3 regions of the Klebsiella sp. I138 genome follow, and region 1 is predicted to be linked to each of the others. Evidence: predicted binding sites of a transcription regulator. Region 1 holds the regulator's gene; each other region holds the start of a gene.
The links. Region 1 encodes Fur, which represses iron uptake genes when iron is present. Its sites were predicted from a motif close to ATAATAATGAGAACNACTATCAA; they were not measured.
Positions count from the first base shown of each region.

Region 2: sodA (superoxide dismutase [Mn]) is a predicted target of Fur. The motif match lies at 1,519-1,541, and genes of this name have one in related genera.
Region 3: zupT (zinc transporter ZupT) is a predicted target of Fur. The motif match lies at 1,485-1,507, and genes of this name have one in related genera.

Region 1 covers NZ_CP180447.1:2,505,491-2,508,811, reverse strand. Annotated here, with positions in the region: gene chiP (chitoporin ChiP) at 1-497, shown strand, start outside; gene chiQ (ChiQ/YbfN family lipoprotein) at 545-877, shown strand; gene fur (ferric iron uptake transcriptional regulator) at 949-1,401, opposite strand; gene fldA (flavodoxin FldA) at 1,694-2,224, opposite strand; gene ybfE (LexA regulated protein) at 2,374-2,667, opposite strand; gene ybfF (esterase) at 2,801-3,321, opposite strand, start outside.
Region 2 covers NZ_CP180447.1:4,029,521-4,032,841, reverse strand. Annotated here, with positions in the region: gene rhaR (HTH-type transcriptional activator RhaR) at 1-285, shown strand, start outside; gene rhaT (L-rhamnose/proton symporter RhaT) at 290-1,324, opposite strand; gene sodA (superoxide dismutase [Mn]) at 1,616-2,236, shown strand; gene yiiM (6-hydroxyaminopurine reductase) at 2,307-2,981, shown strand; gene cpxA (envelope stress sensor histidine kinase CpxA) at 3,106-3,321, opposite strand, start outside.
Region 3 covers NZ_CP180447.1:4,866,375-4,869,695, forward strand. Annotated here, with positions in the region: gene ribB (3,4-dihydroxy-2-butanone-4-phosphate synthase) at 1-645, shown strand, start outside; gene zupT (zinc transporter ZupT) at 702-1,472, opposite strand; gene ygiD (4,5-DOPA dioxygenase extradiol) at 1,666-2,457, shown strand; gene ACMYSK_RS22810 (glutathionylspermidine synthase family protein) at 2,506-3,321, opposite strand, start outside.

The DNA of each region.
Region 1 (3,321 bases):
CTGATGTCCTCGATCTGCGTCTGGAAGGCACCTGGGTGAAAGCTGAAGGCCAGCAGGGCTACTTCCTGCAGCGCATGACGCCAACCTATGCATCTTCTAACGGTCGTCTTGATGTGTGGTGGGATAACCGCTCCGACTTCAACGCCAACGGCGAAAAAGCGGTATTCTTCGGCGCGATGTATGACATGAAAAACTGGAATATGCCGGGCTGGGCGTTTGGCGCGTCATACGTTTACGCGTGGGATGCTAAGCCGGGCAAAATGTCCTCACCTGACGCTTACTACAATCCGGATAAACGCCTGGAAGAGTCCGCCTATAGCCTGGATGCCATGTATACCGTACAGGATGGCCGGGCAAAAGGAACGCTGTTCAAATTGCACTTTACGCAATACGACAACCACTCCGATATCCCGAGCTGGAGCGGTGGTTACGGCAACATCTTCCAGGACGAGCGTGACGTGAAATTCATGGTTATTGCCCCGTTCACTATTTTCTGATGCCGCTGCGGCAGGCGTAAACCTGCCGCAAACCTGAGAGGTCGATTATGAAGAAGCTACTGCTTATCGCGGTTATGGCATCGGGCCTGGTAGCCTGTACGCAGTCTCCCGCACCGAAAGAAGATACAAAATTAAAAGATGCCTACAGCGCCTGCATTAATACGGCGGAAGGGAACCCGGACAAGGTTCAGGCCTGCCAGAGCGTTTTGGATGTGCTGAAAGAAGATAAACAGCATCAGACGTTTGCGAATCAGGAAAGCGTGCGGGTGCTGGATTACCAGCAGTGTATTCTGGCCACCCGTACCGGTAATGACCAGGCGGTGAAAGCGCGCTGCGATCAGATCTGGAAAGAGATCCGCAGCAACAATACCAAATCCTGATTTTTCACGCCGTAACGACATAAAAAAAGCCAACCGTCAGGTTGGCTTTTTGCTATTCGCGCTGCGGGGAATTACTTTACCACCGCATCGTGTGCATGTTCATCTTCGCGGCAGTCACCTTCAGCACAGTGACCGTACAGGTACAGGCTGTGGTTGGTCAGACGGATGCCGTGGCGGTTAGCGATTTCGCGTTGACGCGCTTCGATAGAATCATCGCTAAACTCGATCACTTTGCCACAATCGAGGCAAATAAGATGATCGTGATGATGCTGCTGGGTCAGTTCGAAAACAGATTTACCGCCTTCGAAGTTATGGCGGGTAACAATGCCGGCATCATCAAACTGGTTCAGCACGCGGTAAACGGTAGCGAGACCAATTTCTTCACCCATGTCGATCAGGCGTTTGTATAAGTCTTCCGCACTGACGTGATGGTTATCCGGTTCCTGCAGGACTTCCAGGATTTTTAATCGTGGAAGTGTGACTTTCAGGCCAGCCTTCTTTAATGCGGTATTGTTGTCAGTCATGCGGAATCTGTCCTGTTGCTAAACGATCTACTTCCATCAGCGGAAGTAATACAGAGAATCACCCGATGTAATGCGTCTCATTATAGAACTGCCATGATGAAATGAAAACTGCAAGCATCGAGCCTTGTATGCTGTCAAAAACGAGGTCCCAGCTACAAACTGCGTCACCTGACCTCGTTAAATCAGAGGACATTGTACAGATATGTGATTAAAAGTTAAAAACTTGTAGCTATTAGTTTGATTGCTTTTATCTATTAATGCGGCGAAACTTTATGGTAACGCCGCTCAATCATTACGCGTTTTTGATTTCTTCGAGATGCAGCTCATCAGAGACCAGCTTAACCCACTTGCTCACGCGTTCGTTGGTCAGTTCCGGCTGACGGTCTTCATCGATAGCCAGACCGACGAAGTGATCGTCGTCCGCCAGGCCTTTTGACGCTTCGAAATGATAGCCCGCAGTCGGCCAGTGGCCAACGATAGTCGCGCCGCGTGGTTCAATGATGTCACGGATAGTCCCCAGCGCATCACAGAAGTATTCCGCGTAGTCTTCCTGATCGCCGCAGCCAAACAGCGCAACCAGTTTACCGTTGAAATCGACCTCTTCCAGCGTCGGGAAGAAGTCATCCCAGTCGCACTGGGCTTCACCGTAGTACCAGGTCGGGATGCCGAGCAGCAGAATGTCGTAGGCTTCCAGATCTTCTTTGCTGCTCTTGGCAATGTCGTGAACATCAGCAACATCTTTACCAAGCTGCTTCTGAATCATTTTTGCAATATTCTCGGTGTTGCCAGTGTCGCTGCCAAAAAAGATGCCGATGATTGCCATGAGTAAAATAACCTCTTGAAACTTAATGATGTGGTAGTGGCGTAATGCCCGCAGATAACGGCAATCATAGCAGAACAGGGGAGGACGCGGAAACAGCAATCACGCCCGACTGCACACTCTGCTACATGAAAGTGTTTTTTTGAGGATTTTCAGGCTTTACCCAGGCTGTGTAGGGTTGCCAGCTGGTTCATCAGCATCTCTTCGATCAAATCACTGCGGTTCATATTGCGAGCTTCCGCCAGCTCATTGAGTGCATCAACTGCCTCCGCGTTGAGTTTTAACTCCACACGCTTCAGGCCGCGAACTTTATCGCGTTTGAGCTGATTGCGCTTATTTATGCGCAGCTGTTCATCGCGCGAAAGCGGATTGGTCTTTGGTCTACCCGGGCGACGCTCGGTTGCGAACAAATCTAATGTCGTACGGTCCGTTTGTTCTTTTGCCATGATTCAGAGTGACTTCGGGGAAACAAGTTGCCGGGCTATAGCCGACACAGATAGCGCGCCATAATACATCAGGCGAACCGCTGCGCCAACGACCGCGGGCATTCTGCTGCGCGGTCGGGCAGTTTTTAGCCAGTTACGCCTGCAAATCGGTCAGATAGCGGCGAATGGCGCGCAGGACGGCTTCGGGTTTCTCCGCATGCACCCAGTGTCCGGCTCCGGCAATCACGTGCGCCCGCGCCTGCGGGAACTGAGCGAGCAGGGTGTCGCGATACGCATCGGTGACGTATGGGGAGTTGCCTCCCGGAATGAACAGCGTCGGATGTGGCCACGCGGGAATGGTTTGCCAGCCAACAATATGGGGATACTGATCCCACAGCACCGAGACGTTAAAGCGCCACTGGCCGTCAACAAAGGATTTCAGCAGGAACTGAATCACGCCTTCTTCCTGCAGATGTTCTCGCATCACTGCGGCCGCCTGCTGACGGGACGTAGCACCGGCGTCGGTGACGGCATTAATGGCGCTGAAAATTTCATCATGACGGCGCACGTGGTAATCCACCGGGGCAATATCAATGGCTACCAGGCCATCGATGCGTTCTGGGGCCAGTGCACTGAGTGCCATGACCGCTTTACCGCCCATTGAATGGCCGATAA
Region 2 (3,321 bases), 1.5 Mb from region 1:
CTGAACCGGCCATTTGTCCTCGATCTGTTTTGTGAACGGGAAGGATGCAGCGAACGCGCGCTGCGCCAGCAGTTTCGCCAGCAGACCGGGATGACAATTAACCACTACCTGCGTCAGCTACGTATCTGCCATGCGCAATATTTATTGCAGCATACCGAGCGGTTGATTGGTGATATTGCGATGCAGTGTGGGTTTGAAGACAGCAACTATTTCTCCGTCGTTTTTAACCGCGAAATTGGCATGACCCCGGGGCAGTGGCGGCAACGCAGTCGCGTTGCCGCATAGGGCGCTAGTTGGCCATTCCCAGGCCAACGATATTGGCGGCAATGATTATCACCACGCAGCCCAGACTTAACACGCTGACCGGACGACGACCGGCGTTGTTCCACTCTTTCAGCACCAGCCCGACCAGCCCGCCACACAGCACATAGAAGCTCATATGCAGCATCCAGCTCATGTAGTCATACTGCGCGGGAATGCTGGCGTGACCCCAGGCATAGAAGAAAAACTGGAGATACCACATCAGACCGCCCAGCGCCGACAGCAGTACGTTGGTGATGATCAGCGGTTTTGCCAGCGAGAAGTCGGCTTTGATCGACAGGTTTTTGACTTTTGCCAGACGAATAAAACAGAAGCCTAGATTGACCAGCGCGCCGCCGCCCATAATCACCACGTAGCTGGGCAGCGCGGTATAGAGCGGGTCAACGCCGAGCGCCGCTGCGGCATCATGCATCGGCCTGGCGGCGTTCATTGCAAAGGACATACCGGCAGAAAAAATGCCGCACATCACCGCCAGCATCAGCCCTTTTTTCAGATTGAAATCTTCGGCTTTAATGCCCATCTTGCGCTCTTTCAACTGGCCGGCCCGGGTGACAATTGCTACGCCGATCACCGCAACCAGCACGCCGAGCAGCGTCATCTGGCCACCCTGCGTGTGAAGAAGTACATCGATCTGCCCGTTGATAATCGGGGTCATCAGCGTACCGACAATCAGGGTGATCCCGATAGCAATACCGATTCCCATCGACATACCGAGGTAGCGCATGGTCAGGCCGTAGTTAATGTTGCCGATCCCCCACATGGCGCCAAACAGGAATACCGGCAGGAGCGTGGAGGCGTTGAAGGAGCGGTAATAGGCCCAGAAATCGGGCAGGAGCATGGCGCTGATGGCCCAGGGGAGAATCAGCCAGGAGACGATTCCGCCGATCGACCACATGGTTTCCCATGACCACTGTTTAACTTGCTTGAACGGGGCATAGAAACAGGCTGCACTGGCCGCACCTATCAAATGCCAAAAAATACCCATCGTAATCGCGTGATTCATTGATTTTATCCTCATCTATTTTTTATCGGATAAATCTTCTTCCGACACGATGAGTGTAAAAATCGGTCAGTTTTCTCGCCTTCAGGCTGTTGCCACGTGATGCAGAACCCTGGCAACCAACAACTTAATTACTTGTTCCAGCTCACAAAAACGCGGGTATGCCCTGAGGTTATAACCTTATTAAAAATACGGCATTGATAAGCGTTTTCAATATCATTTAATTAACTATAATGAACCAACTGCTTACGCGGCCTTAACACTTCCTGCCGCTTGACAATAATGGAGATGATTATGAGTTATACACTGCCAGCCCTGCCGTACGCTTATGACGCCCTGGAACCGCACTTTGATAAGCAGACGATGGAAATCCATCATACTAAGCACCACCAGGCCTACGTTAACAATGCTAACGCTGCGCTGGAGAGCCTGCCGGAATTCGCTAGCCTGTCTGTTGAAGAGTTGATTACTAAACTGGATCAGCTGCCGGCTGACAAAAAAGGCGTTCTGCGTAACAACGCGGGCGGCCACGCTAACCACAGCCTGTTCTGGAAAGGCCTGAAAACCGGTACAACCCTGCAGGGCGACCTGAAAGCTGCTATCGAACGTGATTTCGGTTCCGTTGATAACTTCAAAGCTGAGTTTGAAAAAGCGGCTGCGACTCGCTTCGGTTCTGGCTGGGCATGGCTGGTACTGAAGGGTGACAAACTGGCCGTGGTTTCTACCGCGAACCAGGACTCCCCGCTGATGGGTGAAGCTATCTCTGGTGCTTCCGGCTTCCCGATTCTGGGCCTGGACGTCTGGGAACACGCTTACTACCTGAAATTCCAGAACCGCCGCCCGGACTACATCAAAGAGTTCTGGAACGTGGTTAACTGGGACGAAGCAGCAGCGCGTTTTGCCGCCAAAAAATAAGGTTGCATTGTGCTGAACGAGAAGCGAGTCTGATGACTCGCTTTTTTTGTATCGGCACAAGGAGCAGCAGATGCACTATCCGCTAAACGTCTATATCGGTCGCGTTCGCGACTATCCCGGCAGCCGCCCGAGCGCCATCCATAAAATTCAGGTCGACGGTGAATTAACCCTTGGTGAGCTGGGGCTGGAAGGCGATGAGCAGGCGGAAATCAAAATTCATGGCGGGCCGGATCGCGCACTTTGCCACTATCCACGCGAACACTATGCCGACTGGATCCGTGAGTTTCCCGAACAGGCCGACCTTTTTTGCTCGCCGGCATTTGGCGAAAACCTCTCTACCGAGGGGCTGACGGAGAAAAATGTTTGCATCGGCGATATCTTCCGCTGGGACGAGGCGCTAATCCAGGTCACCCAGCCACGATCACCGTGTTTCAAACTCAACTTCCATTTTGGCATCAGTGATATGGCGCAGCGGATGCAGCAAAACGGCAAAATCGGCTGGCTTTACCGTGTGATTGCGGGCGGTCATGTATCCAGCGATGCTCCACTGGAACGGGTGTCGCAGGTGAGCGATGTGAGCGTATATGAAGCCGGCGCGATTGCCTGGCATATGCCGTTCGACGACGAACAGTATCATCGCCTGCTGTCCGCGGCGGGACTGTCGGTGAGCTGGACCCGAACCATGCAGAAGCGGCGTTTAAGCGGGCAGATCGAAGATAATTCGCGGAGATTGTGGGGGAAGTAATTCGCTCATATCTGCTGGCGGTGAAGTGCGGATACGCTTTATCCCGCAGGCAGGGGCCGGGATACTCGTTTCTGGACGGTTGATATCACCCGGCTGCGGACGTTGCCAGCCGGGCGTGATGACATCAGGTGCGTTTATACAGCGGTAGCCAGATGGTCAGCCGCAGCCCGCCTAGCGGACTGTCATCGGCTTTGACCCAACCGCGATGTTGCTGAATCGCCGCTTCAACAATCGCCAGCCCCAGGCCGGTGCCGCCAGACTCGCGATCGCGTGCTTCGTCGGTACGGTAGAACGGGCGGAAAATCTGCTCGCGATCTTCCGGACTGACGCCCGGACCGTC
Region 3 (3,321 bases), 2.4 Mb from region 1:
ACGCTCCTTTCCTCTTTTGGTACCGCTTTTGAACGTGTGGAACACGCTTTAAATGCACTGCGCGAAGGCCGCGGTGTGATGGTGCTTGACGATGAAGACCGTGAAAACGAAGGCGACATGATTTTCGCCGCCGAAACCATGACCGTTGAACAGATGGCGCTGACCATTCGTCACGGCAGCGGCATTGTGTGCCTGTGCCTGACCGATGAACGCCGTAAGCAGCTTGACCTGCCGATGATGGTGGAAAACAACACCAGCGCATACGGAACCGGCTTTACCGTGACCATTGAAGCAGCAGAAGGCGTCACCACCGGCGTTTCCGCCGCTGATCGCGTGACCACCGTGCGTGCCGCCATTGCCGATGGCGCCAAACCTTCAGACCTGAACCGTCCTGGCCATGTTTTCCCGCTGCGTGCCCAGCCGGGTGGCGTGCTGACCCGTGGCGGTCACACGGAAGCGACTATCGACCTGGTGACGCTGGCGGGCTTCAAGCCGGCTGGCGTACTGTGTGAACTGACTAACGACGATGGCTCCATGGCGCGTGCGCCAGAGTGCATTGCGTTCGCGCAGAAACAAAATATGGCCGTTGTCACCATTGAAGATCTGGTGGCCTACCGTCGCGAACATGAGCGCAAAGCCAGCTGATTCTGGCCCGCGTTATCACAAAGCCCACCTCTGCGTGGGCTTTGTTGTTTTTACCCTCAGCCAATACCCATTGCCTGCAGGGCAACCAGACTTAATCCCATCACCGACATACCGCACAGCACGCCGTAGCTTGGGTTGCTCTGGGGATCGATTTCCTTTGCCAGCGGCATCAGTTCATCGACCGACAACGCCACCATAATCCCGGCGACGGCGGCCATAATGGCACCCATCACGACCGGCGATACTAGACTACCGAGGATCAGCCAGGCCAGCAGCCCGCCGAGGATTTCTGCCATTCCGGAAAGCCCTGCCCAGAGAACCGCTTTGCGCCGTGAACCGGTGGCGGCATAGACCGGCCCGGCGACCGCCAGCCCCTCAGGAATGTTATGTAAAGCGACCGCCAGCGCAACGCCCATGCCCAGCTCAAGGTTGTTACTCGCCGTCACAAAGGTGGCGATCCCTTCCGGAAAGTTGTGCAGGCTGATACCCAGGGTCAATAAAATTGCGGTGCGGCGCAGATTGCGCGGGCGCGGTAAGCCCGGCGACATCAGATCCTGCGGATGCGCATGGGGTAGCATATGGTCGAGTGCAAAGTAGCCCAGCAGGCCGATGACAAACATGCCATAGCCGAGCAGCGGCGACATTCCTTCGGCACTCAGCGCGGCAGGCAGCATCTCCATCAGCGAGATAAGCAGCATGATGCCGGCGGCAAAACCCAGAGAAAACCCCAGCAGCCGGTTGGATGGCTTCTGGCCCAGGACGCCAAAAATAGCCCCGATGAATGTGGCGCTACCCGCCAGCAGCGTCAATATTAATGGTGACGACATTATTCATCTCCTTTGATAATGATTATCATTCATAATATCCGTATTGCGTGGTAACGGCGAGAGGGAGAAGTGGCCTTTACAGCGAATTACATTCAAATTTTCTGACGATCATCATCATGCTTATCTGAGTTTATCCTGACTCAAAAACGCGTAATGTGAAGGCATCACAATTCCTCTACTTAAGGATATCACCATGTCCCGTACCCGAATGCCAGCGTTGTTTTTAGGCCACGGCAGCCCGATGAACGTGCTGGAAGATAACGTCTATACCCGCGCCTGGCGGCACCTGGGCGAAACATTGCCGCGTCCAAAGGCAATCGTTGTGGTTTCTGCGCACTGGTTTACGCGTGGTACCGGGGTAACGGCTATGGAAACACCGAAGACGATCCACGATTTTGGCGGCTTCCCGCAGGCGCTTTACGATACGCATTACCCGGCTCCAGGTTCCCCTGAACTGGCACAGCGTCTGGTTGAGCTGTTGGCGCCGGTGCCCGTGACGCTGGATAAAGAAGCCTGGGGCTTCGATCATGGCTCATGGGGTGTACTGATTAAAATGTATCCCGATGCGGATATCCCGATGGTGCAGTTGAGCATCGACAGCACCAAACCGGCCGCCTGGCATCTGGAGATGGGGCGTAAGCTGACGGCGCTGCGCGATGAAGGCATCATGCTGGTGGCGAGCGGTAACGTGGTCCATAACCTGCGAACGGCGCGCTGGCACGGTGAGAGCACGCCATATCCGTGGGCGGAATCATTTAACGACTACGTGAAAACCAACCTCAGCTGGAAAGGGCCGGTTGCAGAGCATCCGCTGGTGAACTATCTGGCGCACGAGGGGGGATCGCTCTCTAACCCGACGGCGGAACACTTCCTGCCGCTGCTCTACGTTCTGGGCACCTGGGATGGGGAAGAACCGATTTCTGTTCCGGTGGAAGGGATGGAGATGGGATCGCTGAGCATGCTGTCGGTGCTGATTGGGGCGTAGAAGATAACGTTATAAACCCGGCAGGCGTTAGCGCTGCCGGGGCAAATCTTATTCGACGAAAATATGCGGGTAGAAGCGCGACAGATCTTGCGTGATCAGCGCGCGATCCTCACGCACGCCGATCCCGGCGGGCTGGTCGTTGATCAGCCAACTGCCTATCAACGTGTAGCTGTCGCCAAACTTCGGCAGTGGATAGAACGCCTGCACGATCGTACCTTCTTCCCCGTACGGGCCTTCTACCGCCTCCAGCACTTTGCCGTTTTCCACGATCGACACGTTTGCACCTTCGCGGGAGAAAATAGGCTTAATGACGTACTTCTCCATCTCCGGATGCGCATCTTCGCTGAAGTAAGCCGCCAGCAGGTTTGGGTGGTTGGGGAACATCTCCCACAGCAGCGGGAGCAGAGCTTTGTTTGAAATAATGCTCTTCCATGCCGGTTCCAGCCAGCGTACGCCCGCGTCTTCCAGCTTGGTGGAGAACATCTCGCGCAGCATATATTCCCACGGGTAAAGCTTGAACAGATTGCCTATCACCTGATCCTGCAGGTCGGTGAACTGACCTTTTTCGCCCAGGCCGATATCTTCAATATACAAAAACTCAGTGGCCACGCCCGCTTCCGCGGCACAGTCCTGCAGGTACTGCACGGTACCGCGATCTTCTTCGGTATCGCGGCAGCAGGCCATATGCAGCAGCTGGAAGCCAAACTGATCGCGCAGCTCGGTAAAGCGCTCGATCAGTTTTTCCTGCAGACTATTGAACTGGTCGCTGCCTGCCGGCAACTGCCCGGCATTGATCTGATCTTCCAGCCAGATCCACTGAAAGAACGCGGCTTCATACAGCGAGGTTGGGGTGTCGGCGTTGTT